One region of the Delftia sp. DS1230 genome, then DNA from elsewhere that is predicted to be linked to it. Evidence: riboswitches for the same ligand, from Rfam matches in the RefSeq annotation. Region 1 holds a riboswitch; the other holds the start of a gene.
What was found. A riboswitch is a leader RNA that binds a small molecule or an ion and turns the genes downstream of it on or off. The one in region 1 is predicted to bind S-adenosylhomocysteine.

Region 1 (15,793 bases):
CCTGCTCAGCCACGGCCAGAAGCAGTGGCTGGAGATCGGCATGCTGCTCATGCAGGAGCCCGAGCTGCTGATGCTGGACGAGCCCATCGCCGGCATGAGCGCCCGCGAGCGCGAACTGACGGCCGAGCTGCTGCAGCGCATCTGCAAGAACCGCTCCGTCATCGTCATCGAGCACGACATGGAGTTCGTGGCGCGCATCGCGCACAAGGTCACCGTCATGCACCAGGGAAAGATCCTCGCCGAGGGTCCCATGGACAAGGTGCAGGCCGACCCCAAGGTCATCGACGTCTACCTCGGCCACTGAGGCACGCACAAGGAATTCACATGCTGCAAGTCAAGGATCTGTACGTGGCCTATGGCCAGAGCGAGGCGCTGCACGGCATCAGCTTCGAGGGCCGCGAGAACGAAACCGTGGCCATCATGGGCCGCAACGGCATGGGCAAGACCACGCTGTTCAAAAGCCTGATGGGCGTCATGCCCGCCAAGAGCGGCCAGATCACCGTGGCCGGCCAGGACGTCACGAAGGACGAGAGCTTCCGGCGCGTGGCCAAGGGCATTGCCTACGTGCCCCAGGGCCGCATGATCTTCCCCACGCTGACCGTGGAGGAGAACATACAGACGGGCCTGGAGAACGCGAAGTCGCGCCAGGTGCCCGACGACATCTACGCCCTGTTCCCCGTGCTCTGGGACATGCGCCGGCGCAAGGGCGGCAACCTCTCGGGCGGGCAGCAGCAGCAGCTGGCCATTGCGCGCGCCCTGGTCACCGACCCCAAGGTGCTGCTGCTGGACGAGCCCACCGAGGGCATACAGCCTTCCATCATCAAGGACATCGCCAAGGCGCTCAACGAGATCCGCAAGCTGCGCCGCATCACCATCGTGGTCAGCGAGCAGGTGCTTTCCTTCGCCATGGATGTGGCCGACCGGCTGTTCGTCATCGAGGGCGGGCGCCTGGTCCATGAGACGGCCAGAGCAGATACCGACGAGCAGCGCATCAAGTCCTACCTCTCCGTCTGATCCGTTTTTTCCCACTGCCATCGCAAGGAGCACACCATGGCCGAAACCCTGATCAAGGTCGATCTCAACCAGTCCCCCTACGACAACCCGCAGGTGCACAACCGCTGGCATCCCGACATCCCCATGGCGGTCTGGGTGGAGCCGGGCGCGGAGTTCAAGCTGGAGACCTATGACTGGACCGGCGGCGCCATCAAGAACGACGACAGCGCCGAAGACGTGCGCGACGTGGACCTGTCCACCGTCCACTTCCTGTCCGGCCCCGTGGGCGTCAAGGGCGCCGAGCCCGGCGACCTGCTGGTGGTGGACCTGCTGGACATCGGCGCGCGCGACGACAGCCTCTGGGGCTTCAACGGCTTTTTCTCCAAGCAAAACGGCGGCGGCTTCCTGGACGAGCATTTCCCGCTGGCCCAGAAGTCCATCTGGGACTTCCACGGCATGTTCACCAAGAGCCGCCACATCCCCGGCGTCAACTTCGCAGGCCTCATCCACCCGGGACTGATCGGCTGCCTGCCCGACCCCAAGATGCTGGCCAGCTGGAATGAGCGCGAGACCGGCCTCATCGCCACCGACCCCGACCGCATCCCCGGCCTGGCCAACCCGCCCAACGCCACCACCGCCCACATGGGCCAGATGCAGGGCGAGGCGCGCGACAAGGCCGCCGCCGAAGGCGCGCGCACCGTGCCGCCGCGCGAGCATGGCGGCAACTGCGACATCAAGGACCTCTCGCGCGGCTCGCGCGTGTTCTTCCCCGTCTACGTGGACGGCGCGGGCCTGAGCGTGGGCGACCTGCACTTCAGCCAGGGCGATGGCGAAATCACCTTCTGCGGCGCCATCGAGATGGCCGGATGGGTGCACATGAAGGTTTCGCTGATCAAGGGCGGCATGGCCAAGTACGGCATCAAGAACCCCATCTTCAAGCCCAGCCCCATGACGCCCAACTACAAGGACTACCTGATCTTCGAAGGCATCTCGGTGGACGAAAAGGGCAAGCAGCACTACCTGGACGTGACCGTGGCCTACCGCCAGGCCTGCCTGAACGCCATCGAGTACCTGAAGAAATTCGGCTACAGCGGTGCCCAGGCCTACTCGCTGCTGGGCACGGCGCCCGTGCAGGGCCACATCAGCGGCGTGGTGGACGTGCCCAATGCCTGCGCCACGCTGTGGCTGCCCACGGAGATCTTCGACTTCGACATCAATCCCACGGCCGAGGGACCACAGAAGATCATCACGGGCGGGGTGGACCTGCCCATCGCCCAGGACAAGTAAGCCCGGCATACGACACCCGCCATCCACCATCCGCCAGAGGCCGCCCATGCCCACCTATGACTACCACTGCGCCGCATGCGGCGGCTTCGACGCGCTGCGCAGCCTCTCGCAGCGCAACGAGCCCGCGCCCTGCCCCATCTGCGAGGCGGCCTCGCCCCGCGTCTTCGTCAGCGCGCCGCGCCTGGCCTGCACCAGCCCCGAGCAGCGCCGCGCCCACGACACCAACGAGCGCGCCCGGCACGAGCCCAGGCGCTCACGCGATGTGGCCGAGGGCAGCTACGCGCGCATGCGCCACCCTTCGGGCTGCGGCTGCTGCAGCGGCGCCAGCAAGCGCGGCTCCACGGTCACGGCGCCCAACGGCGCCAAGACCTTCCCGACCAAGCGGCCCTGGATGATCAGCCACTGACCGCGGCCCCTGCGCCGCACCGATGCAAAAAAGGCCCGCGACGCGGGCCTTTGTCCTGCCTGGCCGTACCGCTCAGTGCACGGCGCCGATGAAGCCGGCCAGCTCCGGCGTCTGCGGGCTGGCGAACAGCTGCTTGGCCGGGCCGCTTTCGTGGATCAGGCCCTGGTGCATGAACACCAGCTGGTCGCCCACGTCGCGGGCAAAGCGCATCTCGTGCGTGACCATGATCAGCGTCATGCCCTCGGCGGCGAGCTGCTTGACCACGGCCAGCACCTCGTTGACCAGCTCCGGGTCCAGGGCCGAGGTGATCTCGTCGCACAGCAGCACCTTGGGCTGCATGGCCAGCGCGCGTGCGATGGCCACGCGCTGCTGCTGGCCGCCGCTGAGCTGGTCGGGGTAGCTGTCGTACTTGTCGCCCAGGCCGACCTTGGCCAGCATCTGGCGCGCCAGCGCCGCCGCCTCGGGCTTTTTCACGCCCTTGACCACGGTGGGCGACAGGGCCACGTTCTCGCCCGCCGTCAGGTGGGGGAACAGGTTGAACTGCTGGAACACCATGCCCACGTTCAGGCGCAGCGCGCGCAGCTGGGCGGGCGAGGGCGCGCTGCCCTCCGAGCCCTTGAGCACGGCGTCGTCCACCACGATCTGGCCGGACTGGATGGCCTCCAGCCCGTTGATGGAGCGCAGCAGCGTGCTCTTGCCCGAGCCGCTGCGGCCGATGATGGCGACCACCTGGCCGCTGTCCACGCTCAGGTCCACGCCCTTGAGCACATGGTTGTTGCCGTAATGCTTGTGAACGGCGCGCACATCAACGAGCGGCATAGAGTTTCTTCTCCAGATGGGATGCGTAGAGGGACAGGGGCCAGCACAGCAGGAAGTAGCCTGCGGCGACCAGGCCGTAGATGAGGAAGGGCTGGAAGGTGGCGTTGGCCAGCATGGAGCCGAGCTTGGTCAGCTCGCTGAAGCCGATGATCGAGGCCACGGCCGTGCCCTTGATGATCTGCACCGAGAAGCCGACCGTGGGCGCTATCGACAGGCGCAGCGCCTGCGGCAGCACCACATGGCGCATCTGCTGCAGGTAGCCCATGGCCAGGCTGGACGAGGCTTCCCACTGGCCGCGGGGGATAGCCTCCACGCAGCCGCGCCAGACCTCGGCCAGGTAGGCGCTGGTGTACAGCGTCAGGCCGATGGCGGCCGCCGTCCAGGGCGAGATGTCCAGGCCGGCCATGGACGAGCCGAAGAACACGATGAACATCTGCATCAGCAGCGGCGTGTTCTGGAAGGCCTGGATATAGGCCTTGGCCAGGCGGCGCAGGTTCAGGCTGCGGCCCACGCGGGCGAACAGCACCAGCAATCCGGTGGCGCCGCCCAGCACGAAGGCCAGCAGCGACAGCGCCAGCGTGGCCAGCAGGCCCTCGGCCAGCTTGGCCAGGATGGGCAGCAGGGGAATGTCGGCAATCATGCGGCGTCTCCGGCAGTGGTTGCAGGTGCAGCAGGTGCAGCGGGCCTGGCTGCACGCGGCGTGCGGCGGCCCACCACGAAGCGCTGGCCTATCCAGGCCAGCAACTGGCGCAGTGCCAGGGCCAGCACGAAGTACGCCGCCGTCACCACCAGGTAGGTCTCGAACGCGCGGAAGTTGCGCGACTGGATGAAGTTGGCCGCAAACGTCAGGTCCTGGGCGGCGATCTGCGAGACCACCGAGGTGCCCAGCATCACGATCACGATCTGGCTGCTCAGCGAGGGCCAGACCCGCTGCAGCGCAGGGCGCAGCACCACATGGCGGAAGACCGCCCAGCGGCCCATGCCCAGCGCGCCAGCGGCTTCCAGCTGGCCGCGCGGCGTCTCCTGGATGCCGGCGCGCACGATCTCGGTGATGTAGGCGCCCAGGTTGATCACCGTGGTCAGCAGGCAGGCCTGCCATTCGTTGATCTGCACACCCAGCGAAGGCAGGCCGAAGAACACGAACATCAGCTGCACCAGGAAGGGCGTGTTGCGTATGCCCTCCACGTACACCTTGAACAGCCAGTGCAGCGGCGCAATGCGCCAGGCGCGGCTGACGCCGCCGGCCACGCCGATGGCGCCGCCCAGCACGGCGCCCGCCGCCGTCAGCGCCAGCGTGAAGCCCGCGCCCTGTGCCAGCAGGCCGCTGTAGTCGAACACGGCGCCGAAGTCGAATTGATAGGCCATGGAAGGATTTCCGGGAGCAGGGGCGCAGCGGTTACAGGGTGGCGGGCAGCGGCATCTTCATCCAGCGCTGGGACAGGCTGGTCAGGCGGCCGTCGGCCTTGAGCTTGGTGATGATGGCGTCCACCTTCTGCAGCAGCGCCGGCTCGCCCTTGGCCACGCCGATGTAGCAGGGCGTGTCCTCGACCGCGAACTTCACGTCCAGCTGGCGCAGCCTGGTGCGCTCGTTGACGGCGTTGGCCACGATGTTGCCCAGCGTCACCAGCTGCACCTGGCCCGTCAGGTAGCTTTGCGCGGTGGCGTTGTTGTCCTCGTAGCGCTTGATGGTGGCCGAGGCCGGCGCCACCTGCGTGAGGGCCAGGTCCTCGGTGGAGCCGCGCGTCACGCCCACGGTCTTGCCGGCCAGGTCGGCAGGGGCCTTGATGCTCATGTCCTTGGGGCCGTAGACGCTCTTGGGGAAGGGCGCATAGGCCTGGGTGAAGTCGATCACCTTGGCGCGCTCGGCGTTCTTGCCCAGGCTGGAGATGACGATGTCGGCCTTGCCCGTGGTCAGGAAGGGGATGCGGTTGGTGCTGGTCACGGGCACCAGCTCCACCTTCACGCCCAGCTCCTGGGCCACCAGGGCCGCCATGTCGATGTCATAGCCCTGCAGCTTCAGGTCGGTGCCCAGCGAGCCGAAGGGCGGGAAGTCCTGCGGAATCGCCACGCGCAGCACGCCGGCCTTCTGGATGTTGGCCAGCATGTCGGCATGAGCGGCGCCGCCCAGGCCGGCAGCGGCCAGGGTGGCGGCCGCCAGGGCGGTGCGGATGAATGCGCGGCGGGGTGTCAGGGGGGAAGTCATGCGAAAGCTCCTTCGGAAGGTGGGATGAGGCGAAAGGAAAGCGGGTCAGGGTCGGGCGCAGATGTATCGGGCGCAGATGTATCGGGCGCTGTTGCGTCGGGCGCCGCCGCGTCGTCCGGTGTGTCGAGATCGATGCCGCTGCGCCTGGCAGCCGACAGCAGGTGGGCGCGCATGGCGCCCGCAGCGCCCGGCGCATCGCCTGCGCAGACGGCCTGCACGATGGCGTCGTGCTCGCGCACCGGCTGGTCGTCGGCGCCGCTCCAGGCAAAGGGCAGGCGCAGGCTGTGGCTGATGGCCAGCTCCAGCTGGCGCGCCATGGCCACCAGGCCCGGGTTGCCCGACAGCTGGGCCAGCAGCAGGTGGAACTGCAGATCGGCGTCGGCGGCGGCCAGCAGGTCGCTGCGGTCCAGGGCGTGGGCCAGCTGGGACTGGGTCCATTGCAGCTGGCGCAGGCCGCTGTCGTCGGCGCGCACGGCCGCCAGCGCGGCCCAGCCGGGCTCCAGCACCAGGCGCAGCTCGATCAGCTGGCGCGGCGACAGCGTGCCCAGCGCCGGGGTGGCATAGGCGCGGTGCATGCGTGCACGGCCGCTGTGCGGGCCGTTGATGCGCACGCCCTTGCCCGGCTGGATCTCGACCAGGCCCAGGGCCTCCAGCATGGACAGCGCCTCGCGCAGCGAAGCGCGGCTGATGCCCAGCTGCCGGGCCAGCTCGCGCTGCGGCGGCAGCTGGCTGCCGCCGGGGTAGTGGCCGCTCAGGATGTGCTGCTGCAGCGTCTGGGCCATCGAGATCGGAATGCTTTGCATGGGCTGGCGCGGGTGGAGGGTTTTGGCCTGACTGGTCAGACCACGTACCCAGCAGATAGCGAATTGCGTGCCAGATGCAAAAAAAGGAGCGTTGTCCTCAGGCGCTGCAAAGAATCCGGGGCGATGGGGCATAGACAATCCGTCCCGAAGGCGCCGCCAGCGGCCCGCGCTGCCGCGCTTTGGTGCAGTGCCGCATGGCTTTGTGCAGGCCTGCCCCGAATGCGGGCGTAAAACCCGCACTGCAGGCCGCCGCCAGCCGCCGTAGAATCCCGGGCTTTGGCCCGAGGAGCGTTGCAGCGCGGCACCCGCCCATCCGTACACCGGATCGCGTGCCGCGTCAGGCTTGGGCCAGGTGCAGGTTCCCGGCCGGACCGCGCCCACGGTGCCAACGACGCTCACCTGTTGCCATGCCGTTTTTGCAGGTGAGCTTGATGTCGTCCTCTTTCACTCCCCCTCCCATGAAGCTGTCCGGCCTGGAGCCGGTGACCATCGGCGAGGGCACGCTGTTCGTCAACGTGGGCGAGCGCACCAACGTCACGGGTTCCAAGGCCTTTGCGCGCATGATCCTCAACGAGCAGTACGAGGAAGCGCTGTCCGTGGCGCGCCAGCAGGTGGAAAACGGCGCCCAGGTCATCGACGTGAACATGGACGAGGCCATGCTGGACAGCAAGGCCGCCATGGTGCGCTTCCTGAACCTCATCGCCTCCGAGCCCGACATCGCCAAGGTGCCGGTCATGGTGGACAGCTCCAAGTGGGAGGTCATCGAGGCCGGCCTGCGCTGCCTGCAGGGCAAGGGCATCGTCAACTCCATCTCCATGAAGGAAGGCCTGGATGAATTCAAGCGCCAGGCCCGGCTGATCAAGCGCTACGGCGCGGCCGCCGTGGTCATGGCCTTCGACGAGAAGGGCCAGGCCGACACCTACCAGCGCAAGATCGAGATCTGCGAGCGCGCCTACCGCATCCTGGTGGACGAGGTGGGCTTCCCGCCCGAGGACATCGTCTTCGACCCCAACATCTTCGCCGTGGCCACCGGCATCGAGGAACACGACAACTACGCCGTGGACTTCATCGAGGCCGTGCGCTGGATCAAGCAGAACCTGCCCGGCGCCAAGGTCTCGGGCGGCGTCTCCAACGTGAGCTTCAGCTTCCGCGGCAACGATCCCGTGCGCGAGGCCATCCACACCGTGTTCCTCTACCACGCCATCTCGGCGGGCATGGACATGGGCATCGTCAACGCCGGCATGGTCGGCGTCTATGACGACCTGGAGCCCGAGCTGCGCGAGCGCGTGGAAGACGTGGTGCTCAACCGCCGCCCTGACGCTGCGGAACGCCTGCTGGAGATTGCCGACGCCGCCAAGGGCGCCGCCAAGGACGACAGCAAGAAGCTCGAATGGCGCGGCACGCCCGAGAACCCGAAGACCGTGGGCGAGCGCCTGTCGCACGCCCTGGTGCACGGCATCACCGACTTCATCGTCGTCGACACCGAAGAGGCCTACCAGCAGATCGTGGTGCAGGGCGGCGGCCGCCCGCTGCACGTGATCGAAGGCCCGCTCATGGACGGCATGAACATCGTGGGCGACCTGTTCGGCGCCGGCAAGATGTTCCTGCCCCAGGTGGTCAAGTCGGCGCGCGTGATGAAGCAGGCCGTGGCCCACCTCGTGCCCTACATCGAAGAGGAAAAGCGCCAGCAGGAAGCGGCGGGCCTGGACGTGTCCAGCAAGGGCAAGATCGTCATCGCCACCGTCAAGGGCGACGTGCACGACATCGGCAAGAACATCGTCACCGTGGTCCTGCAGTGCAACAACTTCGAGGTCATCAACATGGGCGTGATGGTGCCCTGCCACGAGATCCTGGCCAAGGCCAAGGCCGAGGGCGCGGACATCATCGGCCTGTCGGGCCTGATCACGCCCAGCCTCGAAGAGATGCAATACGTCGCCGGCGAGATGCACAAGGACGACTACTTCCGCATCAAGAAGATTCCGCTGCTGATTGGCGGCGCCACCTGCTCGCGCGTGCACACCGCCGTCAAGATCGCGCCCAAGTACGAAGGCCCCGTGGTCTACGTGCCCGATGCCTCGCGCAGCGTCAGCGTGGCCCAGAGCCTGCTGGGCGAGAACAAGGGCAACTACCTGGCCGAGATCCAGGCCGACTACGACAAGGTCCGCACCCAGCACGCCAACAAGAAGAAGACGCCGCTGTGGCCGCTGGACAAGGCCCGCGCCAACGCCACGCCCGTGGACTTTTCCCAGGCCCCCGTGGCGCCGCGCGCCCTGGGCCGGCGCGTGTTCCGCAACTTCGACCTGGCCGAGATCGCCGAATACATCGACTGGGGCCCGTTCTTCCAGACCTGGGACCTGGCCGGCCCCTATCCGGCCATCCTCGACGACGAGATCGTGGGCGTGCAGGCCCGCCAGGTGCTGGCCGACGGCCAGGCCATGCTCAGGAAGATCATCGAAGGCCGCTGGCTGCAGGCCAACGGCGCCATCGGCCTGTTCCCTGCCAACCGCGTGGGCGATGACATCGAGTTCTACGCCGACGAGTCCCGCAGCCAGGTGCTGATGACCTGGTACGGCATGCGCCAGCAGACCGAAAAGCAGATGGTGGAAGGCCCGGATGGCCAGCCCGTGATGCGCCCCAGCCGCTGCCTGTCCGACTTCGTGGCCACCAAGGAATCGGGCATCCAGGACTACGCGGGCCTGTTCGCCGTCACGGCCGGCATCGGCGCCGAGAAGAAGGACAAGGAGTTCCAGGACGCGCTGGACGACTACTCCGGCATCATGTTCAAGGCCCTGGCCGACCGCCTGGCCGAGGCCTTCGCCGAATGCCTGCACCAGCGCGTGCGCAAGGACCTGTGGGGCTATGCGCCCGACGAGGACCTCAGCAACGAAGCGCTGATCAAGGAACAGTACAAGGGCGTGCGCCCCGCGCCCGGCTACCCGGCCTGCCCCGACCACAGCGCCAAGACCGACCTGTTCGCCGTGCTCAAGGCCGACGAGATCGGCATGACGCTGACCGAAAGCCTGGCCATGAACCCGGCCTCCAGCGTCAGCGGCTTCTACATCGGCCACCCCGACTCCGTCTACTTCAACGTCGGCGAGATCGGCGAGGACCAACTGGCCGACATGGCCGCGCGCCGGGGCATGGACATCGAGGAACTGCGCCGGTTGCTGGCGCCGAATCTGGGGTGAGAACGTTTGTCCGCGCGGACTGGTGCCGCGCGTTGCAAGTAAAAAGCCAGGGCATGCCCTGGCTTTTTTATGGACGCTGCCGCAGCGGCATTCAGCGCTCGATCAGAGCCCGATTTCCTTGTTGTACGCCTTGCGCGCCGTCACGGCCGTGTCCGTGAAGTCGGTGAACACGCCGTCGATGCCCAGGCGGTAGTAGGCCAGGTATTCCTGCACGGGGTCGCCCTTGTACAGGCCGGCCAGGCGGCCCGGCTCGTTGCGGAAGGTGAAGCTGTGCACGATCAGGCCGGCCTTGTGGGCGTCGCGGATCAGGCCCGTGTCCTTGACGGTGTTCACGTCCTTGAGGCCGGCGCCGTCCTTGTAGGGCACGACGGAGTGGCCCAGGACCTGGGGCTTCCAGGGGCCGATGCCGTCGGCATAGGTCTTGATCTCGGCCAGGCCTGCGGGCGTGAGCATGGTGGCGAAGGTGCGCGCGTCGCCGGCCAGGGTCCAGCTGTAGGGGCGGCCGCTGATGAAGGTCCACTCATCGTTGGTGATGTAGACCATGGAGCCGTCGCGCAGATTGAAGTCGTTGCCGTCGATCAGCTGCACGCCCTTGGCCTTCATGCCGGCCTGGCGCAGGTACTTGAGGCTGGCCGGGTCGAAGCTCTGGATGTAGATGGGCGAATCCTTGGCGTTGAGCTTGTTCTGGTCCAGCAGCTTGATCACCGCGTCTTCAAACGGGCGCGAGCCGGGCGCGCCGCAGCCGTTGGCGATCGCCTGCTGGTTGTTCCAGTACGGGTTCTTGGTCTCGGCGTAGACGGGGATGGTGCGGCCCAGGGCCTTGCCCTTGGCGGCGGCGATGTCCAGCACGTCCTGGGCGCTGATCAGGGGCAGCTTGCCGTTCCACTCGGTGGGGCGCTCGCTGCGGTTGTCCAGGATGGTGCCGGTCAGCCAGCTGCGCAGCTCCTGCATCGTGAAGTCGCTGATGGACCAGTCGTTGCGGTGGTCCTCGCCATCGACCACCAGGGCCTTGAGCACGGACTTGGGATCGTTGGCATCGAGCTGGTCGCTCAGGTATTGCGAGGGGCCGTTGGCAGGCACGGCGGGGTACTTCACGTTGACCAGCACGCCGGCCGCAGTGCGCTGGCGGCGCGCCACTTCGGCATTGGTCTTGGCCACGTCGGCCACGTTGGTGCTGTCGCTGAGCCAGGCGTTGTGGCGGGCGACCAGCTGGCAGTCCTTCGTCAGGTGCATGTCGAGTTCGAGCATGTCCGCGCCCGCGTCGGCGGCGGCCTCGTAGGCCATGCGCGTCTGCTCCGGGAACTTGCCCGAGAAGCCGCGGTGGGCGATCACCTGGGGCTGCTTTCCGTCGAGCGTGAGGTAGAACGAGCCGCCGTCGCCGCCGCAGGCCGTGAGGACTGCAGCCGCGCACAGGGACGCGAGCAGGGGAGTGCGGGAAAAGGACATAGGACGTTGGGTCATATCCGAAGCAGTGGTGGGTTGATGAACGGCGCGCAATGCGCCAGCTCAGCAGCGTATGCAGTCAGCCGTGTCGGCACCATGACAGTGCGCCCCGTAGGGCCCGGATTGGCGTTTTAGCGACGGTCGGTGGAAATTTGCCGACCCACCGACACAGGGTTATCCCCCGAACAGGGGCGCCAGCGTGGCACGCAGGCGGTCGCCGGCGTCGGGCGCCTCGCTCGGGCGGATCTCCAGCGAACGCTCCACCGTGCCGATGTGCTCCAGCAGCAGGGCCTTGGCGCCCTCGGTATCGCCGCGCTCCAGCGCCTCGACGATGCGTTCGTGCTCGGCGCAGGACTGGCTGGCGCTGTGCGTGGACTGGAACAAGGTGGCCGCCAGCGTGGTGCGGGCCGTGAGGTCGCGCAGGGTGAGCGCCAGCAGGCGGTGGCCCATCTGCTCGGCCAGGCAGACGTGGAAGTCGGCCAGCAGGAAGGCGCGCGTGGCGGCGTCGGCGCCCGCAATGGCCTCCTGCTCCTGGGCGATGTGGCGGCGCAGCTGGCCGATCACGCTTTGCAGGGGGCGCCCGGCCTCGCCCAGGATGCCGGTCTCGATGATGCGGCGCGCCGCGAAGGCGTCCTGCGCCTCCTCGGCCGAGGGCTGGACCACGTACCAGCCGCGCCGGGGCTGCACCTGCACGAAGCCGCGCGCCTGCAGCTGCATCAGCGCCTCGCGCACCATGGTGCGGCTGACCTCGAAGTTGTCGGCCAGCTCCTGCTCCCCCAGCCGTTCACCGGGCGCCAGTTTCTGGGCCAGGATGGCTTCGACGACGCGCTCGGCGATGTGCTGGGGGCTTACAGGTGTCATTGCGTTGCAGGGTGGGCAGGGGTCACGGTTGCGGGGACGGCGGCGGCGCCGGAGGGCTCGGCGTCGGGCCCCTGATTGTCGGCCAGGCCGTTGAGCACGGCATGGGCGCGCTCGCGGTCGATGTCACCTTCCCAGGCCGCGATGGCCACGGTGGCCACGCAGTTGCCGATCAGGTTGCCCAGCGCGCGGGCAATGCCCATGAACCAGTCCACCGACAGCACCAGCACCAGGCCGATGGCGGGGATGGCCGGAATCGCATGCAGCGTGGCCGCCAGCACCACGATGGCCGAGCCCGGCACGCCGTGGGCGCCCTTGGAGGTCACCAGCGCAATCGCCAGGATGGTCAGCAGGTCGGCCATGCCGATGGGCGTGTTCGTGGCCTGGGCGATGAACACGGCCGCCAGCGTGATGTAGATGGAGAAGGCGTCCAGGTTGAACGAGTAGCCCGTGGGAATCACCAGGCCCACGGTGGAGTCGCGCACGCCCAGGTTGCGCAGCTTGGCCATGATCTGGGGCAGCACGCTGTCCGAGGAGGTGGTGGCGAAGACCACCATCAGCTCCTCGCGCAGGTAGCGCAGCAGCTTGATCAGGCTGAAGCCCGAAAAGCGCATCACCAGGCCCAGCACCACGAAGACGAAGAAGATCACGGCCACGTAGAACAGCAGCACCAGCATGCCCAGCTGCTTGAGCGAGCCTATGCCGTACTGGCCCACGGTGAAGGCGATGGCGCCCAGCACGCCCAGCGGCGCCAGCTTGATGAGGATGCCCATGATCTTGAACAGCACGTTCGACAGCGTGTCGATCAGCGCATGCACGGGCGCGCCGCGCTCGCCCAGCATGGTCAGTGCGCAGCCGAACAGCACGGCGAACAGCAGCACCTGCAGCACGTCGCCCGTGGCAAAGGCCTGCACCACGGTGGTGGGGATGAGCTTCATCAGGAAGTCCACCGTGCCGCCGCTGGTCAGCTTGTCGGCGTTGCTGGCATAGGCGCTCATGGCCGAGGCGTCGAGCTTGCTCGGGTCCACGTTCATGCCCGCGCCGGGCTGGAACACGAAGGCCAGCACCAGGCCCAGCACCAGGGCGATGGTGGTCAGCACCTCGAAGTAGATCAGCGACTTGACGCCGACCCGGCCCACGCGCTTGAGGTCGCCCGCGCCCGCGATGCCGTGCACCACCACGCAGAACACCAGCACGGGAATGATCATCTTGATGAGCTTGATGAAGCCATCGCCCAGGGGCTTGAGTTTCACGGCCCATTCAGGGGCCAATATTCCGGCGAGCACACCCAGGATGAGTGCGATCACCACCTGTCCGAACAGTGATCTGGCAAAGCGGCGCATAGTCGTCTTTCGCAAGTTGTGGAATCTTGTATGCAAGTGGCTCTGCAACTTGCATGCAAGAATGTAGACAAGCGAAACGCGTGCCAGCAGAGGGTATTCCCTGCGGATTTGCGGCACTCCAGAGAAGTTCAGCCCTGACTTTTTCTGCATGAAATCGGCAGATGCGGGCGGGCCTCCCCGCCGTGGTGCAGGGCGGGGGCCGGCATGCCCGCGCATGGTGCGCGCGGCGTGCGGCAAGGCTGTGCAGGCCCCGTGCCGGGGCATGCGCGAGGGCGGCGCAGGGCGCGCCGCCCGGGGGGGATCAGCGCAGGTTGCGCTCCATCGCGCGGTCCTTGATGAAGAAGGCCGCCAGCAGGCCCAGCGTCACGCCGAACATCACATAGAAGGCCGGCGCCATGGGCGAGCCCGTGGAGCGGATCAGCCAGGTCACGATGAACTGCGCGAAGCCGCCGAAGATCATCACCGCCACGTTGTAGGCCATGGACATGCCGGCCGAACGCACCTGGGGCGGGAACAGCTCGGCCATCACCGTGCTGAACACGCCGAAGAACACGGCCACGAACACGCAGACCACCAACTGGGTGATCAGCAGCTTCTGCACCGTGGGGCCGTCGGTCAGCCAGGCATACAGCGGGTAGAGCACCACCAGGTAGCCGATCAGCGAGCCGATGGTCAGCATGCGGCGGCCCACGCGGTCCGACAGGGCGCCGAAGAACGGCATGATCACCACCATCAGCGCGGCGCCGGCCATCTGCACCATGAAGGCATCGCGCATGGGCAGCTTCAGCGTCACCGTGGCATAGGTCACCAGATAGGTGAAGGTGATGTAGATGGACACCGTGGCCGTGACCACCAGGCCCATGCCCACCAGCGTCTCGCGCGCATGCGTGCGCAGCATCTCCATGATGCCGATCTGGCGCGCCTTGCCGCTGGCCTGCGCGGCCTGCATTTCCTTGAAGACCTCGGGCTCCTCCACATGGCGGCGGATGTACAGCGCCACGGGAACGATCAGCAGGCCCACGGCGAAGGGCACGCGCCAGGCCCAGGCCATCAGTTCCTCCTCGGTGAAGATCTCGGTGATCAGCGTGCCCGTGGCCGCGCCGATCAGCAGGGCCAGCATCTGGCCGGCCATCTGCCAGGAACCATAGAAGCCGCGCTTGCCGGGCGGTGCCAGCTCGATCAGCAGTGCCGTGGACGTGCCGAACTCGCCGCCGGCCGCAAAGCCCTGCAGCAGCCGTGCCAGCACGATGAACAGCGGCGCCAGGATGCCCACCGCCGCATACGTGGGCGCCAGCGTGATCAGCGCGATGGCCACGGCCATCAGGCCGGTCACCATCACCATGGCCGCCTTGCGGCCCTTGCGGTCCCCGTACAGGCCCAGCAGGATGCCGCCCACGGGCCGCATGAAAAAGCCCACGCCGAACACGGCCGTGGTCATCAGGATGCGGTTGATGTTGTCGTCCGGATTGTCGGGATTGCTGGGGAAGAACAGCTTGGCGACGATGGGTGTCATGAAGGCGAACACCAGGAAGTCATACCACTCCAGCGCGTTGCCGATGACGGCAGCCACGATGTTGCGGGTCGAGACGGTTTGCTTGGTCAAAGCAGGGTCCATTTCCGAAAAGGGATTGAAAAGACGGCAGTCACGCCCGGGGCATGGGGCGGCGTGCCTGCCCGGGCCGCAACCCGGGCGTACACTGCTTCGCCATATGCAATGCCTATGCCATGGCCTGCGTCGTCCACGAAGGGCGGCGCAGGCCATGGCGCAGATGGAACCACATGACTACCTGGAAAAACACCCGCGACTGGCTGGAAACACTGGTCGCATTCGACACCACCAGCCGCAACTCCAACCTGGCGCTGATCGAGTGTGTACGCGATGAGTTGGCCACGCTGGGCGTGAGTGCCCGATTGTTCCACTCTCCGGACGGCGCCAAGGCCAATCTCTTCGCCACTTTGCCGGCCAGCAATGGCGAAACGCAGGGTGGCATCGTGCTGTCCGGCCATACCGACGTGGTGCCGGTCGATGGCCAGCAGTGGAGCACCAACCCCTTTGCGCTCACCGAAAAGGGCGGGCGCCTCTATGGTCGCGGCAGCTGCGACATGAAGGGCTTCATCGCCGCCTCGCTGGCGCTGGTGCCTGAATTCCTGGCCACGCAGCGCGCCAGGCCCGTGCACCTGGCCTTCTCGTACGACGAGGAAATCGGCTGCGCGGGCGCGCCCGTGATGATCAACCAGCTCAAGGCCGAGGGCGCGCGCTTCGACGGCTGCGTGGTCGGCGAGCCCACCAGCATGCAGGTCGTGGTGGCGCACAAGGGCATCAACCTCTACCGCTGCCGCGTGCACGGCAAGGCCGCGCATTCGTCGCTCACGCCGCGCGGCAGCAATGCCATCGAATACGCGGCGCGGCTGATCTGTCGCATCCGGGACATCGCCGACCACTTCAAGGC
Region 2 (15,793 bases), 520 kb from region 1:
CGGGTTCAGTGGCCATGCGCGTGGCGGGCAGGTCGAACATGCGCTGGCCTGCATCCAGGATGGGACGGTAGCCCGTGCAGCGGCACAGATTGCCCGACAGCTCGTCGGCCAGCTGCTGGCGCGAGGGGCGCGTGCCGGCCTGCTGGTGGTGCTCGTAGGCCGACCACAGCGACATCACGAAGCCCGGCGTGCAAAAGCCGCACTGCGAGCCGTGACAGTCCACCAGCGCCTGCTGCACGGGGTGCAGCTCGGCACCGCCTGCGGGCTTGCCCGTGGCACAGCCCTGCTTGCCGGCGCACTGGCCCTTGACGTCCTCCACCGTGAACAGCGCCTTGCCATGCAGCGTGGGCAGGAACTGGATGCAGGCATTGACCGTCTGCAGCTGCAGGCCGCCCACGGCGTCGGGCGCGCCGTCTTCGGCCAGCTCGGCGATGACCACGGTGCAAGCGCCGCAGTCACCTTCGTTGCAGCCCTCCTTGGTGCCGGTGCAGCGCGCGTCGCCGCGCAGCCAGTCGAGCACCGAGCGCGTGGGATGCGGCCCCTGTACCTCGACGATCTGGCCGCGGTGATAGAAGCGGATTGGTTGGGAACTGGGGCTCTGGCTCATGCTCGTGGGGGCAACTGCTGGTGCGTGGACTGTTCGGATCACGACTTACGCAAATTCCGAGGAAGAAAGCCGCTGGCCCTGTGGCGATGGCGTGTTTGCGTTCTTGCTTGCGTAAGTCCTGCGGATGTACCCGAGATTAAGTCCAGCCCCGCCCAAACGCATAAGACGGCCTCGATATTTCCTATGCGGGCTGCCATATATCCTTGCCAAAAACAAGGGTAAACCCGCAACAAAAGTGTGGATTGCAGCGGTTCAGGGTTCAAAAGCTATGCACAGCCCTCACTCGTGCTCGGCCGGCTCCAGAGGCTTGGGCCGCACATCCTCATCGTCGCCCAGCTGCGAGAAGATCATGGTCGAGGCCAGCGTCACCGCGCCCATGCAGACGAAGGTGGCGCGGAAGGCATTGAGGGTGTGCTGCGGCGTGTCGCCGCCGAACCATTCGCTGAAACCGGCCAGCACCGCACCTGCGGCGGCCACGCCCATGCCCATGGCCAGCATCTGCACCATGGACAGCAGGCTGTTGCCGCTGCTGGCGTTGCCGGCATCGAGGTCCTTGAGCGTGACGGTGTTCATGGCCGTGAACTGCATGGAGTTGGTGGCGCCGAAGATCAGCAGCTGGACGATGACCACCCACAGCGGCAGCGCCGTGGAGACCGTGCCGAAGCTGGCGATCATCAGCGACAGCACCAGGGTGTTGCCCATGAGCACGCGGCGGTAGCCGATGCGCTGGATGAGGGTGGTGGTCTGGCGCTTCATGGCCATGCTGGCCAGCACCGTGGGCAGCATCATCATGCCGGCCTGCAGCGGCGAAAAGCCCAGGCAGACCTGCAGCACCAGCGGGATCAGGAAGGGCATGCAGGAGCTGCCCAGGCGCGAGAACAGGTTGCCCAGCAGGCCCACGCGCAGGCTGCGCACGGCAAACAGCTCGGGAGCGAACAGCGGGTCGGGCCGGCGCAGCGCGTGCAGCCAGTAGGCGGCCAGGCTGGCCAGGCCGAAGATCAGCAGCACGAAGACCATGGCGCCGTGGATGCCCTTGCCCGACATGCTGTCCAGCGCCAGCGACACGGCCACCATGCCGAAGGCCAGCAGCGCATAGCCCACGCCGTCGAAGCGCTTGACGGCAAAGCGGTCGCCCACCGGCATGAAGCGCAGCGTGGCGGCCAGGCCGATCAGGCCCACGGGCACGTTGACCAGGAAGATCCAGTGCCAGCTCACGTACTCCACCATCCAGCCGCCCAGCGTGGGTCCGATCAGTGGCCCGACCAGGCCGGGGATGGCCACGAAGCTCATGGCCTTGAGGAACTGCTCGCGCGGAAAGGCGCGCAGCACGGCCAGCCGGCCCACGGGCATGAGCAGCGCACCGCCCATGCCCTGCAGCACGCGTGCGGCCACCATCAGCTGCAGGTTGGGAGCAATCGCGCACAGCACCGATCCCAGCACGAACAGCGCAATCGCCCACAGGTAGACGCGCCGCGTGCCGAAGCGGTCGGCCATCCAGCCCGATGCCGGGATCAGCATGGCCATGGTCAGCGAATAGGCGACGATGACGGACTGCATGCGCAGCGGGCTCTCGCCCAGGGCCTCGGCCATGGTGGGCAGCGCGGTGTTGACGATGGTGCCGTCCAGCGTCTGCATGAAAAAGCCGATGGCCACGAGCCATAGGAGCACCGAACGCGAGGAGGATGTGGTGGAGGCGGAAGCGCTTTTGTCTTCAGGAATCATGGCAAGGCAGCAATGCGCAGGCGTTAAAAAACCGCCTGCGCATTGCTGCGCGGCGGTTGGTGGCGTGTTGTGCGGCGGGCTGCTGCGGGCTTCACTGCAGCGCGGCCGACAAGGCTTACACCGAGAAGCTCGATCCGCAGCCGCAGGTGGTGGACGCGTTGGGATTCTTGATCACGAACTGCGCGCCCTGCAGGTCTTCCTTGTAGTCGATCTCGGCACCCACCAGGTACTGGTAGCTCATGGCGTCGATCAGCAGCGACACGCCATTCTTGGTCATGGTCGTGTCGTCTTCGTTGGTGATCTCGTCGAAGGTGAAGCCGTACTGGAAGCCCGAGCAGCCGCCACCTTGCACGAACACGCGCAGCTTCAGGTCAGGGTTGCCTTCCTCGGCGATCAGATCGGCCACCTTGGCAGCTGCGCTGTCGGTGAAGACGATCGGGGTGGGCATTTCGGCGGTGGTGGTTTCGGTGATTTCTGCGACGGCGCTCATGGGGATACTCCGAAGTTCTCAATTGGCCCGAATGGTACAGCAAAGGGCTCGGGAATTCCCGGGGCTGCCGGCTTGACGACAGTGCAAGTGGGGACATTGCCCACTGAATGAGAAAGGTTTGCATCGCCCAGAAAAAAACCGCCGGCAAAGGCGGTTTTTTTCTGGGGAAAGCCCCGGGGGACTTTCCTGCAGTGCCAGCGGATTAACGCTTGGAGAACTGCTTGGCGCGGCGTGCGGAGCGCAGGCCGACCTTCTTACGTTCGACTTCACGAGCGTCACGCGTCACGAAGCCGGCTTGGCTCAGGACGGGCTTGAGCGCTGCGTCATAGTCGATCAGGGCGCGGGTGATGCCGTGGCGGGTAGCGCCGGCCTGGCCGGATTCACCACCACCGTGGACGTTCACTTGAATGTCGAAAGCTTCCAGGTTGCTCGTCAGAGCCAGGGGCTGCTTTGCGATCATGATCGAGGTTTCGCGGCCGAAGTATTCCTGAATGTCCTTGCCATTCACGGTAATCTTGCCGGAGCCCTTCTTCAGGAACACGCGTGCGACGCTGGATTTGCGACGGCCGGTGCCATTGTTCCAATCACCAATCATCTAGGTCTCCTTAGATTTCCAGAGCCTTGGGCTGCTGGGCGGTGTGGGGATGCTCAGCACCGCCGTACACCTTGAGCTTCTTGATCATTGCGTAGCCCAGGGGACCCTTGGGCAGCATGCCCTTGACGGCCTTTTCCAGAGCGCGGCCGGGGAACTTGGCCTGCATGTCGCGGAAGTTGGTGGCAGTGATGCCGCCGGGGAAACCAGAGTGGCGGTAGTACACCTTGTCCAGGTTCTTGGTGCCGGTGACCTTGAGCTTGGAGGCGTTGATGATGACGATGAAGTCGCCGGTGTCAACGTGAGGTGTGTAAATGGCCTTGTGCTTGCCGCGCAGACGGAGTGCCACTTCGCTGGCGACACGTCCGAGCACCTTATCGGTGGCGTCAATCACAAACCACTCGTGTTGCACCTCAGCGGGCTTTGCGCTGAATGTAGACATGAGTTTTCTCTTTCAAGAAAGGTTTGGCGGGCCCTTTTCCGCGGTCGGTGCTTCTTCAAAAAGGAAGCCTCTTAGGCGGGGATGTAAACTTCGCCGCGGGACCCATAAAATCGCTGCGAAGCCCGCCATTATACAAAACTGGCGCAACCGCACCATCCCCCCGATCCGCAAGTCCCCGGCAGCCCTCGCCGCGAGGCGCCAGCGCCGGGCAACCTTGCAGCCGCCATGGGTGTCCACCCGCCAGCGCGGCTGGTTACCATCACGCCTATGTTCAGTTACCGCCACGCCTTCCATGCAGGCAACCATGCCGATGTGCTCAAGCACACCGTGCTGATCGCCACCCTGCAATACCTCCTCCAGAAGGAGGCCGCCCTTACGGTGCTGGACACGCACGCCGGCGCCGGCCTGTACCGTCTGGATGGCGACTATGCCAACAAGAGCGGCGAGGCCGCAGACGGCATCCTGCGCCTGGCCCAGGCCAAGGAGTCCGAGCTGGCCCCGGTGCTGCAGGCCTACATCGCATCGGTGCGTTCCTTCAACCAGGGAGCGCAGCTGCGCAACTATCCGGGCTCGCCGTTCATCATCCAGTCCCTGCTGCGCGTGCAGGAGCGCGACAAGCTCAAGGTCTTCGAGCTGCATCCCACCGACATGCGCTCGCTGGCCGGCAACATTGCCCAGCTCGAAGCGGGCCGCCAGGTGGCCGTGCTGCACGAGGACGGCTTCGAGGGCATCAAGAAATTCCTGCCGCCGCCGTCGCGCCGAGCCCTGGTGCTGTGCGACCCCAGCTACGAGCTCAAGAGCGACTACGCCAAGGTGCTGGACATGGCGGCCGACAGCCTCAAGCGCTTTGCCACAGGCACGTATGCGTTCTGGTATCCGATCATCCCGCGCCCCGAGGCGCACGATCTGCCGCGCCGCCTGAAGACCATGACCACCAAGGCCGGCAGGAGCTGGCTGCATGTGGAGCTCACGGTCAAGAGCAACAAGACCTCGGAGCGCGGCGGCCTGCCGGCCAGCGGCATGTTCCTGATCAATCCGCCGTTCAATCTCAAGGAACAGCTCAAGCCGGCCATGCCGCAGCTGGTCAAGCTGCTCGGTCAGGACGAGAACGCGGCCTTCACGCTCGAATCCGGCGGCTGAGCCCGTTCAGCGCGCGTTCGAGGCCGCAGAGGCCACTGCGGTGGACGAGGCAGCGGCGGGCGCCGCAGCCTTCGCCACCGGCTTGGCGGCAGGGACGGCACGGCTGGCCACGGCCGTGCGTGCATTGGGCCTGGGGGCAGGCGCCTTGGCCTGGACACGCGGACGCACTGGCGCCTTGGCCTGAACCCGGGTCCGTGCCTGTGTTGTCTGTGCCTGTGCCTTGGCCTGCTGCGTCTTCTCGATGGACTTGGCCTTCCTGGCCGTGACCAGGGTTTCGGGGCATTCCTGCTCACCATCGTCGAGCTGCCACAGCTCCACGGGCTTGATGCCCAGGCCGACCATGCCCAGCTCCTGCGCTGCGGCCTGGCTCAGATCGATCACGCGGCCAGGCGCAAACGGCCCGCGGTCGTTGATGCGCACCACCACTGTCTTGCCCGTGGCGGCGCTGCGCACGCAGACGCGGCTGCCGAAGGCAAAGCTGCGGTGCGCGGCCGTCAATTCTTCCTTGTCGAAACGCTCGCCGCTGGCGGTCAGCCGGCCATGCAGGCCCGGGCCATACCAGGAGGCAAGGCCTTGCTGGTCGCTGTCGCGCGAGGGCACGAGGGCGAAGTCGGGATTGGAGGGAGCCTCGGCACTGTCTTCGGGCGAGGCCGACTCGGAGGGCTTGGCATCCGGGGATTTGCTGGCCGGCTGCGCGGCCCGCGATGTGCGGCCACCGCGCTTGCCGGCCGAGGGCACGGCCGCTGGCGTCTGGCCTTCATCCATTGCCGCCGCACCTGCGGTCAGGGCGCCGGACTCGGCATCGCTTTGTGCCACGGGAGCCGGCGCGCAGCCGGCCAGGGTGGCGGTGATGGCGCACATGGCCAGCCAGCGCCAGTGCAGGCGTCGAAAACCACGATCCATGGGCAAAAACCTCCAGGGAACGCCTGACCGTTCCCAAGTTCTAGAGGGTCGCCCGGGGCCGGCGCAGTGGCTGCGCGCTCAAAGGCCCAATCGATCGCAGATTTCCAGCGTGGCGACGCTCTGGTTCATCGTATAGAAGTGCAGCCCGGGAGCGCCCTGGCTGCGCAACTGCTCGCATAGACGGGACACGACATCGAGGCCGAAGGCGCGAATGGACGCCGTGTCATCTCCGTAAGCCTGCAGACGCAGGCGGATCCAGCGCGGGATCTCGGCGCCGCAGGCGTCCGAGAAGCGCATCAGCTGCGTAGAGCTGGTGATGGGCATGATGCCGGGAACAACCGGTGCATCAAGCCCCATGCCGCGCGCCGCATCAACGAAACGGCAGTAGGCGTCGGCATTGTAGAAATATTGGGTGATCGCGGAATCCGCGCCAGCGCGCACTTTAGCCGCAAACGCATCCAGATCGGACTGTGGGGATTTCGCCTGCGGATGGACCTCCGGGTAGGCAGCCACCTCGATGTGGAACCAGTCGCCGAACTCGCGGCGGATGAATTCCACGAGATCGCTGGCGTACTGGAATTCGCCACCCAGGCCATAGCCGCTGGGCAGGTCGCCGCGCAGCGCGACGATGCGGCGCACGCCCATGGCCTTCAGCTCCTGCAGTTCGGCGCGCACCTTGTCGTGCGTGGCGCCCACGCAGGAGAAATGCGATGCCGCGCTGACGCCTTCGTTCTGGATGTCACGCACCATGGCGAAGGTGCCCGTCTGCGTGGAGCCGCCCGCGCCATAGGTGACGGAGCAGAACTGGGGCTTGCGCGCATAGAGGTTCTTGCGCACCTGCACATGCTTGGTCGCGCCCTCGGGCGTCTTGGTCGGGAAGAACTCGAAGCTGATCGGAAAGCTCATGTAAGACTCGCTGCTCAGTGTTTCATTCGTTGCGTTTGCGCAGCTTGGCGCGGCCCGGACCGGGCACGCCGAACTCGGTACTGGTGTCGATCACACGCTCGTTGCGCTGCTCGCGCAGCACGGTGCGGGACACGCGCTTAGGCGCGGCCGGCTTAGGAGCGGCCTTCACGGCCGAGCGGGGCTCGTCGTCGTCCTGCGTTTCAGGCTGCTCTGGCTCCTTCACCACGGCCGCCTGCTGGGCATGCACGAAGAATTCGCGGTTGCCGTCGCCGCCTTCGATGGCCGACTCCATCCAGCCCTTGACCTCCAGGCCCAGCTCGCCCAGGCAGGTGCGAATGCGCTGCTCCACCTCGGTGAACAGGGCCGCATCGCGCACGATGCCGCCCTTGCCGACCTGGCCCGGCTGCAGCTCGAACTGCGGCTTGACCAGCATCAGCAGCTGGCCATGCGGCTTGAGCAGGCGCGTGACGGCCGGCAGCACCAGGGTCAGAGAGATGAAGGACAGATCGCCCGTGACGAAGTCGAACTGCGGCGTGATGTCCACGTCGGCAAACTCGGCGCGGCGGCGGCGCTGCGTGGCCACCGTGCCCTCATCGCGCGCCTTGCCCTTGGCCGCGCGCTCGGCCTTGAAGGCCTCGATCTCGTTTTCCTTGGCGTCGTCGCTGTCGTCGTAGTCTTCGTCAACCACGCCGCCGTTGCGCATCCAGGCATAGGGCGCCACGGGCTGGGTGTCGTTGTCGTCGGGATCTTCCTCCCAGCGTTCGGACAGCACTTCCTCGCAGGCCTCCTGCAAGCCCTCGGCCGTCACCGCGCGGGCATTGACGCCTTCGACGCAGATCACGCGCGCATCCGAGCGCAGCCGGTCATGCAGCTGGCCATGGCCCACGTCCACGCCGATGACCTGGGCGGCGCCTGCCTGCAGCAGGCAGTCGGTGAAACCGCCCGTGCTCTGGCCCACGTCCAGGCAGCGCAGGCCGTCCACCGACAGCTTGGTGGCCGCCAGCGCGCCTTCCAGCTTCAGCCCGCCGCGCGAGATGAACCGGGCCTCGGCCCCGTCCAGCAACTGCAGCTCGGCACCTGCGGGAATCTCGTCACCGTTCTTGGCGACCTTCTTCCACGGCGTCAACGGCGTCATGCGCCACTGCACGCCACCCGCAATCAGCCGCTGCGCCTGCGAGCGCGTGGCCGCATGGCCGGCTTCCACCAAAAATACATCTGCGCGCATAGCGTCGCTCCAGGAAATCTCAGTTGACTAATGCCCGAAACCGGCGCGACCCAACTCAGGGACGCCAAGCAAGGGCCGCCCCGCAGCGAGGGCGTCGTCCCCCTCCCCCGCGAAGCGGGTAGAGAGGGGGAAGGCGCGTCAGCGCCTCAGGGGGTGCTTAATACCTATAAGTTTCGGGCTTGTAGGGCCCCTGCTTGCTCACGCCGATATAGGCAGCCTGGCCGTCCGTCAGCTCGGTCAGCATGGCGCCGACCTTCTTCAGGTGCAGGCGGGCAACCTTCTCGTCCAGGATCTTGGGCAGCACGTAGACCTTGCCGACCTCGTAGGCATCGGGCTTGGTGAACAGCTCGATCTGGGCGATGGTCTGGTTGGCGAACGAGGCGCTCATCACGAAGCTGGGGTGGCCGGTGGCGCAGCCCAGGTTCACCAGGCGGCCCTTGGCCAGCAGGATGATCTTCTTGCCGTCAGGGAAGGTGATGTGGTCCACCTGGGGCTTGATCTCTTCCCACTGGTACTGCTCGATGGAGGCGACGTCGATCTCGTTGTCGAAGTGGCCGATGTTGCAGACGATGGCTTCGTTCTTCATGGCCACCATGTGCTCGTGGCGGATGATGTCGCGGTTGCCGGTGGTGGTCACGAAGATGTCGGCCTTGTCTGCCGCCCACTCCATGGTCACGACCTTGTAGCCTTCCATGGCGGCCTGCAGGGCGTTGATGGGATCGATCTCGGTGACCCAGACCTGGGCCGACAGCGCGCGCAGCGCCTGGGCGCAGCCCTTGCCCACGTCGCCGTAGCCGGCCACCACGGCGACCTTGCCGGCGATCATCACGTCGGTGGCGCGCTTGATGCCGTCCACCAGCGATTCGCGGCAGCCGTAGAGGTTGTCGAACTTGCTCTTGGTGACGGAGTCGTTGACGTTGATGGCGCGGAACTTCAGCGTGCCCTTGGCCGACATCTCGTTGAGGCGGTGCACGCCGGTGGTGGTCTCTTCGGTCACGCCGATGATGTGGGCGCTCTTGCGCGTGTACCAGGTGGGGTCCTGGGCCAGCTTGGCGCGGATGGCGGCAAAGGCGATCTTCTCTTCCTCGGAGGCGGGGTTGTCCAGCACGGACAGGTCCTTTTCGGCGCGCATGCCCAGGTGCAGCAGCATGGTGGCATCGCCGCCGTCGTCCAGGATCATGTTGGGGCCTTCGCCTTCGGTACCGGCGGCGCCGAATTCAAAGATGCGGTGGGTGTAGTCCCAGTAGTCGGCCAGCGATTCACCCTTGATGGCGAACACGGGCGTGCCCGTGGCGGCGATGGCGGCGGCGGCATGGTCCTGCGTCGAGAAAATGTTGCACGAGGCCCAGCGCACGTCGGCGCCCAGGGCCTTGAGCGTCTCGATCAGCACGGCCGTCTGGATGGTCATGTGCAGCGAGCCGGCGATGCGCGCGCCCTTGAGCGGCTGCGCCGCGGCGAATTCCTCGCGCGTGGCCATCAGGCCGGGCATTTCGGTTTCGGCGATCAGGATTTCCTTGCGGCCCCAGGCGGCGAGGGAAATGTCAGCGATGGCCGTGTCGGCGGAAACGGGACGAACAGCAGCGTTCATGGTTTTCTCCAAAAGATGAATGAAAAACCACGTTCTGCGGGAGACGAAAAAAAGCTCACCGCACAGAAAGCGTGGGCGAGCGTCGTTGCAGGTATGACTCCGAGCCTCGCAGACCGCATCTGGTGAATGGGCCTGCTGCAACGCTCCTCGGAGAGGCGCTGATTATACCGATCCCGGGGATGCCTCACCGCCCAGCCCCACAAGCCGGTAGCCCACCTGCAGCTCGGTCACCAGGTGGCGCGGCTGGGCCGGCTCGTCCTCGATCTTCTGGCGCAGATTGGCCATGTGCACGCGCAGGTAATGGGCACGGCCCAGGTATTCGGGTCCCCAGACCTGCAGCAGCAGCTGGCGGTGGGTCATCACACGGCCCTGGGCGGCGATCAGCGCCGCCAGCAGGCGGAATTCGATGGGCGTGAGGTGCACCGGCTGGCCCGCACGCCGCACCTCGTGCGTGGCCAGGTCCACCTGCACCTGGCCGAAGTGCACCTGGCTGGATGCAACTGCGCCGCCTGCGGCCCCCAGTTGCTGGCGGCGGCGCAGCATCACGCGCAGCCGGGCCAGCAGCTCGGGCACACCGAAAGGCTTGACCAGGTAATCGTCTGCGCCGGCGTCCAGGGCGGCCACCTTCTCGTCCTCGCGCTCGCGCGCGGAGAGCACGAGCACGGGCACGGAGGACCATCCGCGCAGCTCGGTGAGAACCTGCTTGCCGTCGGCATCCGGCAGGCCCAGGTCGAGGATGACCAGATCGGGCTGGCGGCTCGCCGCCTCGATCAGGCCCCGGCGCGCGCTGTCGGCCTCGAAGACCTGCCAGCCCTCGTCCTCCAGCACCAGGCGCACGAAGCGGCGGATGCCGGGGTCGTCCTCGATCATCAGGATGCGGTTGGTGGGCGTGCTCATGGCGCAAGACTCTAATCGAGCAATGGCTGCTCCGGCACCGGAAAGCGCAGCGTGAACACGGTGCCGGGGCCTGGGCGCGCGGCAGCGGCCTCGATGCGCCCGCCATGGGCCTCGACAATGCTGCGCACCAGCGCCAGCCCCAGGCCTATGCCCGAGACGGTGGACTCGGCCGTGCCGCGCGTGAAGGGCTCGAACAGCGTCTCCACGGGCAGGTGTGGCGGCAGGCCGGGCCCGCCATCCTGCACGGCCACAAGCACCTCGCCGTCCTGTTCGCGTGCGTGGATGGTCAGCGGCGTGCCGGCCGGCGTGTACTTGGCGGCGTTGTCCAGCAGGTTGACCAGCACGCGCTCCATGAGCACGGGATCGAGCTGCAGCAGCGGCAGGCTGGCGGGCACGTCGGTGCTCACGGGATGCTCGTGCAGGCGCGCGCGCATCTGGCGCAGCGCGCTGCCGACCACTTCATCCAGCGGCAGCCATTCGCGCTGCAGGTGCACGCCGCCTTGCTGCAGGCGCGCCATGTCCAGCAGGTTCTCCACCAGTCGCTGCATGGCCTGGGCCTGGATGCGGACCTGCTCCAGCATGTCGGCTGCGCCGCCCGGCGGCACATGGCGCTGCGCGGCCTCGGCCGCGCCCAGGATGGTGGTCAGCGGCGTGCGCAGGTCGTGCGAGACGGCCGACAGCAAGGTGTTGCGCATGCGCTCGCCCTCCATGGCGATCTGGGTCTGCTGGGCCACGGCCACGAAGTGCTGACGCTCCAGCGCCAGCGCCACCTGGCTGGCACACGCCTCCAGCAGGCGCTGCTCCTCGGGCACCTCCAGGCGCTGGGGCGCACGCAGTTGCAGCACCAGTACGCCCCGCATGCGCACGGGCGCCGCCAGCGGCACGTAGCGGGCCGGCGCGGCCGGCAACGTGTCCGTGCCCTGGCCGGCCTGCTGACCGTGGTCCATGGCCCAGCGCGCAATGCTGTCGTCCATGGGGCAGGAGCCGCCGCCGGCGGGGCGCAGGCGCTCGTCGGCATCGGGCAACAGCAGCCCGGCCTGGGCGTCGAACACGCCCGAGACCGTGCTCAGCGCAATCTCCACCACCTGCTCCTGCGTGAGCGCGCCCGAAAGGTCGCGCGCCAGCCGCGCCAGGGCGCCCGCGCGCCGCTCGCGCTCGGCCGCCACGCGCGCCTCGTGGCGCAGCCGCGCCATGAGCTGGCCGCAGACCAGGGCCACGCCTAGCATCAGCACGAAGGTGAACAGGTACTGCGTGTCGTTGACATGGAAGGATCCGCGCGGGGGCACGAAGAAAAAGTCGAAGCACAGTACCGACAGCAGCGCCGCCCAGGCGCCCGGGCCACGCCCCCAGCGCAACGAAGACAGCACGACGATGAGCAGGAACAGCATCACCACGTTGGCCGGGTCGAAGATGCGCAGCAGCTGCTCGGCCAGCACCGTGGCGGTCAAGCAGGCCAGGGTCACGCCGGCATAGCCCTTCCAGGGCAGCGGCCTGCGCCGCAGCGGTGCGGCAGGCGCGGCCTCGGTCCGGGCCGCGCTGGAGCCCCCGGAGAGCACCAGCACGTCGATGTCGGGATGCAGCTGGACGATGCGGTCGGGCAGGCTGCGGCCCCACCAGCGCCAGGGCGACCATGCCGGGCGCGGCGGCTGGGCCAGCACCAGGCGGCTGGCGTTGCGCTCGCGCGCGAAGGCAACCAGGGCCTCGGCCACATCGGCGCCCGGCAGCGTGGCCGTCTCGGCCCCCAGGCGCGCGGCCAGGGCCAGGGTCTTGAGCACGGCGGCCTGCACGCTGCGTGGGCGGTGCTGGCGCTGGGGCGCGTCCACGTACACCACCATCCAGCCAGCATCCAGCCGGCGTGCCATGCGCGCCACCTGGCGCACCAGGGCGTCGTCGCCCGCGTGCCCTGCCACGGCCACCAGCAGGCGCTCACGCGCAGGCCAGACCGTGCCTATGGAGCGCTCGCGCCGGTAGTCGCGCATGTCCTCGTCCACGCGGTCGGCCGTGCGGCGCAGTGCCAGCTCGCGCAGCGCCAGCAGGTTGCCGCGCCTGAAGAAGTTGCGCGAGGCCCGCTCGGCCTGCTCCATCATGTAGACCTTGCCGTCCTTCAAGCGGCGCAGCAGCTCGTCGGGCGAGATGTCGACGACGATGACCTCGTCGGCATCGTCGAAGATCTGGTCGGGCACGGTCTCGCGCACCGTGATGCCGACGATGCCGCCCACCACGTCGTTCAGGCTTTCCAGGTGCTGCACGTTGATCGTGGTCCAGACATCGATGCCTGCGTCCAGCAGCTCCTGCACGTCCTGCCAGCGCTTGGGATGGCGTGAGCCTGGCGCATTGCTGTGCGCCAGTTCATCGAGCAGCAGCACGCGCGGACGCCGCGCGAGCGCCGCATCCAGGTCGAACTCGCGCAGCGTCCGTCCCTGGTGCGGCAGCTCGCGCAGCGGCAGTTGCTCCAGGCCATGCAGCTGCTGCGCCGTTTCCTTGCGGCCATGGGTTTCCACGAGTCCCACCAGAACCTCGCGGCCCCCCTGGCGTTCGCGCTGGGCGGCGGCCAGCATGGCGTAGGTCTTGCCCACGCCTGCATTCGATCCGAAGTAGATGCGCAGCTTGCCCCGCCCCTCCTGCGCCCGCTCATGGCGCAGGCGCGCGACCAGGGCGTCGGGATCGGGGCGCGGCAGACCGGGCGGCGCCGGCTCGGCAGAGGACGAAATGGGCATGGTTCTCAGCCTAGCACCAGAGCGTGCCCCCACACTAGAACGCCGCCGACAGCGACAGCACCCAGCCGCTGCGGCCCAGGCTTTGCATCTGGCCTGCCGCATTGGCCGCGCGGTAGTAGCGCGTGTCGGCCGAGGTGCCGGCCCAGGCCAGCGTGGCCGTCCATGGCCCCCAGCTGCGGGCCAGCGAGACGCGCCAGTCGGCGTACGACAGTTCGCTGTAGTTGCGCACCTGCGTGTGGCCGGCATGCAGGCCCAGCACCGCCCAGTCGCCCAGCGGATGCTGGTAGTTCAGGTCCAGATAGCTGCTGCCGCGTGAGCTGCCGCTGCCGGGAAGTGCCTCGGCAAAGGCCGTGGCCGCCGTGCTGTCGCGCAGGCCGAAGTAAGGCGTCAGCGCCAGCGACCATTTGGCGCTGAAGCCGCCGTGGGTGACGCCCAGATAGGCCTCGGTGGTGTCGTAGCGCACGCCGCCGCTGTCATCCCCGCGGGGCACGCGCGCGCCGGGGTAGTTGTAGTGCAGCAGGCCGATGTCGCCCGTCCAGCCCGGCAGCAGCTCGGTGCGCCAGCCGCCGTACAGGTCCAGCTCCAGCGCGCGGCCGTCCAGATAGCTGTGGCGCGACACGCTGGAGCCGGACACGCCCAGGTAGGCGCCACGCGGCAGTGACAGCTCCAGCCCGCCCTGCAGCGCCGGCCCCATCCAGCTTTGCGAGATGCCACGGAAACGGTAGTCGCTGAGCAGCGCCACGCTGCCGGTGAGCGCGTAGGCGGGTGCGGGCGATTGCTGGGCATCGGCACTGGCAGCGTTGACTGGGGAGGTCTCGGCCTGGGCATGGCAGGACGCAGCCGCCAGCGACAACAGTGCAGCCAGCGAGGCACGGGGGAAGAAACGGGGGACGGCACAAGCGGCCGTCATGGAAGAAACGGATTTCATCTTGGTTTTTGTACAGAGAAAGCAAGGCGGTGCCTGCCCGGGCGGGCAGGCTTGCCGCCAAAGATCAGGCCAGGCCGAAAGCCACCAGCAGCATGTCGATCAGCTTGATGCCGATGAAGGGGACGACCAGGCCCCCCAGCCCGTAGACCAGCAGGTTGCGCCGCAGCAGGGCCGAGGCGCCGATGGCGTGGTAGGGCACGCCACGCAAGGCCAGCGGTATCAGGACGATGATGATCAGCGCGTTGAAGATCACGGCGCTCAGGATGGCCGAGCTCGGGCTGGCCAGTCCCATGACATTGAGCGCCGACAGCTGCGGATACGTGCCCACGAAGGCGGCCGGGATGATGGCGAAGTACTTGGCCACGTCGTTGGCCACGCTGAAGGTGGTCAGCGCGCCGCGCGTCATCAGCATCTGCTTGCCGGTCTCCACGACCTCGATGAGCTTGGTCGGGTTGCTGTCCAGGTCCACCATGTTGCCGGCTTCCTTGGCCGCCTGGGTGCCGCTGTTCATGGCCACGGCCACGTCGGCCTGGGCCAGTGCGGGTGCGTCATTGGTGCCGTCGCCGGTCATGGCCACCAGCCGGCCTGCGGCCTGGTGTTCGCGGATCAGGCGCAGCTTGTCCTCGGGCGTGGCTTCGGCAAGGTAGTCGTCCACGCCGGCCTCGGCCGCAATGGCGGCGGCCGTGAGCGGATTGTCGCCCGTGATCATCACGGTCTTGATGCCCATGCGGCGCAGCTCGGCAAAGCGTTCGCGTATGCCGTGCTTGACCACGTCCTTGAGCTCGATCACGCCCAGCACGCGGGCGCCATCGGCCACCACCAGCGGCGTGCTGCCGCGCCGCGACACATCCTCCACCACCTTGAGCATGGCGGGCGGGAACTTGCCGCCCATGGCTTCGACGTGGCGGCGCACGGCGTCGGCCGCGCCCTTGCGCAGGCTGCGCGTGCCGCCGTCGGGCTGCGGCATGTCCACGCCGCTCATGCGCGTCTGGGCCGTGAAGGGCACGAAGACGGCATGCAGGGTTGCCAGGTCACGCTCGCGCAGGCCATGCATTTCCTTGGCCAGCACGACCACGCTGCGGCCCTCGGGTGTCTCGTCGGCCAGTGATGCCAGCTGCGCCGCATCGACCAGCTGCGCGGCCGTCACGCCGGGAGCGGGCAGGAATTCGCTGGCCTGGCGGTTGCCCAGCGTGATGGTGCCGGTCTTGTCCAGCAGCAGCACGTCCACGTCGCCGGCCGCCTCCACGGCGCGGCCCGAAGTGGCGATCACGTTGGCCTGCATCATGCGGCTCATGCCTGCCACGCCAATGGCCGACAGCAGGCCGCCGATGGTGGTCGGGATCAGGCACACCAGCAGGGCGACCAGCACCGTCAGTCCCACGACCTGCCCGCTGCCCGTCAGCTCCACCGCAAAGGCCGAATAGGGCCGCAGCGTGACGATGACCAGCAGGAACAGCAGCGTCAGTCCGACCAGCAAGATGGTCAGCGCCAGTTCGTTGGGCGTCTTGTGGCGGCGGGCCGACTCCACCATGGAGATCATGCGGTCGAGGAAGGACTCGCCGGGGTTCACGGTGATCTGCACCACCAGCCAGTCCGACAGCACGCGCGTGCCGCCGGTGACCGAAGAGAAGTCGCC

Region 2: linked by a shared signal. The riboswitch ahead of ahcY (adenosylhomocysteinase) and the one ahead of metH (methionine synthase) in region 1 are both predicted to bind S-adenosylhomocysteine.

Annotation. Positions count from the first base shown of each region.
Region 1 is NZ_CP157763.1:262,594-278,386, forward strand. Features, by position in the region: gene urtD (urea ABC transporter ATP-binding protein UrtD) at 1-304, shown strand, start outside; gene urtE (urea ABC transporter ATP-binding subunit UrtE) at 325-1,014, shown strand; gene fmdA (formamidase) at 1,051-2,280, shown strand; gene AAN986_RS01155 (zinc ribbon domain-containing protein) at 2,327-2,686, shown strand; gene AAN986_RS01160 (amino acid ABC transporter ATP-binding protein) at 2,759-3,505, opposite strand; gene AAN986_RS01165 (amino acid ABC transporter permease) at 3,492-4,145, opposite strand; gene AAN986_RS01170 (amino acid ABC transporter permease) at 4,142-4,870, opposite strand; gene AAN986_RS01175 (transporter substrate-binding domain-containing protein) at 4,902-5,708, opposite strand; gene AAN986_RS01180 (FadR/GntR family transcriptional regulator) at 5,705-6,511, opposite strand; S-adenosyl-L-homocysteine riboswitch at 6,789-6,915, shown strand; gene metH (methionine synthase) at 6,943-9,699, shown strand; gene AAN986_RS01190 (glycerophosphodiester phosphodiesterase family protein) at 9,802-11,145, opposite strand; gene AAN986_RS01195 (GntR family transcriptional regulator) at 11,317-12,003, opposite strand; gene AAN986_RS01200 (C4-dicarboxylate transporter DctA) at 12,000-13,343, opposite strand; gene AAN986_RS01205 (MFS transporter) at 13,645-14,958, opposite strand; gene argE (acetylornithine deacetylase) at 15,123-15,793, shown strand, end outside.
Region 2 is NZ_CP157763.1:780,429-796,221, reverse strand. Features, by position in the region: gene xdhA (xanthine dehydrogenase small subunit) at 1-607, opposite strand, end outside; gene mdtD (multidrug transporter subunit MdtD) at 887-2,329, opposite strand; gene erpA (iron-sulfur cluster insertion protein ErpA) at 2,445-2,819, opposite strand; gene rpsI (30S ribosomal protein S9) at 3,022-3,414, opposite strand; gene rplM (50S ribosomal protein L13) at 3,425-3,853, opposite strand; gene rlmJ (23S rRNA (adenine(2030)-N(6))-methyltransferase RlmJ) at 4,121-4,993, shown strand; gene AAN986_RS03530 (septal ring lytic transglycosylase RlpA family protein) at 5,000-5,896, opposite strand; gene metF (methylenetetrahydrofolate reductase [NAD(P)H]) at 5,975-6,802, opposite strand; gene AAN986_RS03520 (TlyA family RNA methyltransferase) at 6,825-8,027, opposite strand; gene ahcY (adenosylhomocysteinase) at 8,185-9,615, opposite strand; S-adenosyl-L-homocysteine riboswitch at 9,686-9,770, opposite strand; gene AAN986_RS03510 (response regulator) at 9,778-10,512, opposite strand; gene AAN986_RS03505 (sensor histidine kinase KdpD) at 10,524-13,229, opposite strand; gene AAN986_RS03500 (TorF family putative porin) at 13,264-14,139, opposite strand; gene kdpB (potassium-transporting ATPase subunit KdpB) at 14,222-15,793, opposite strand, start outside.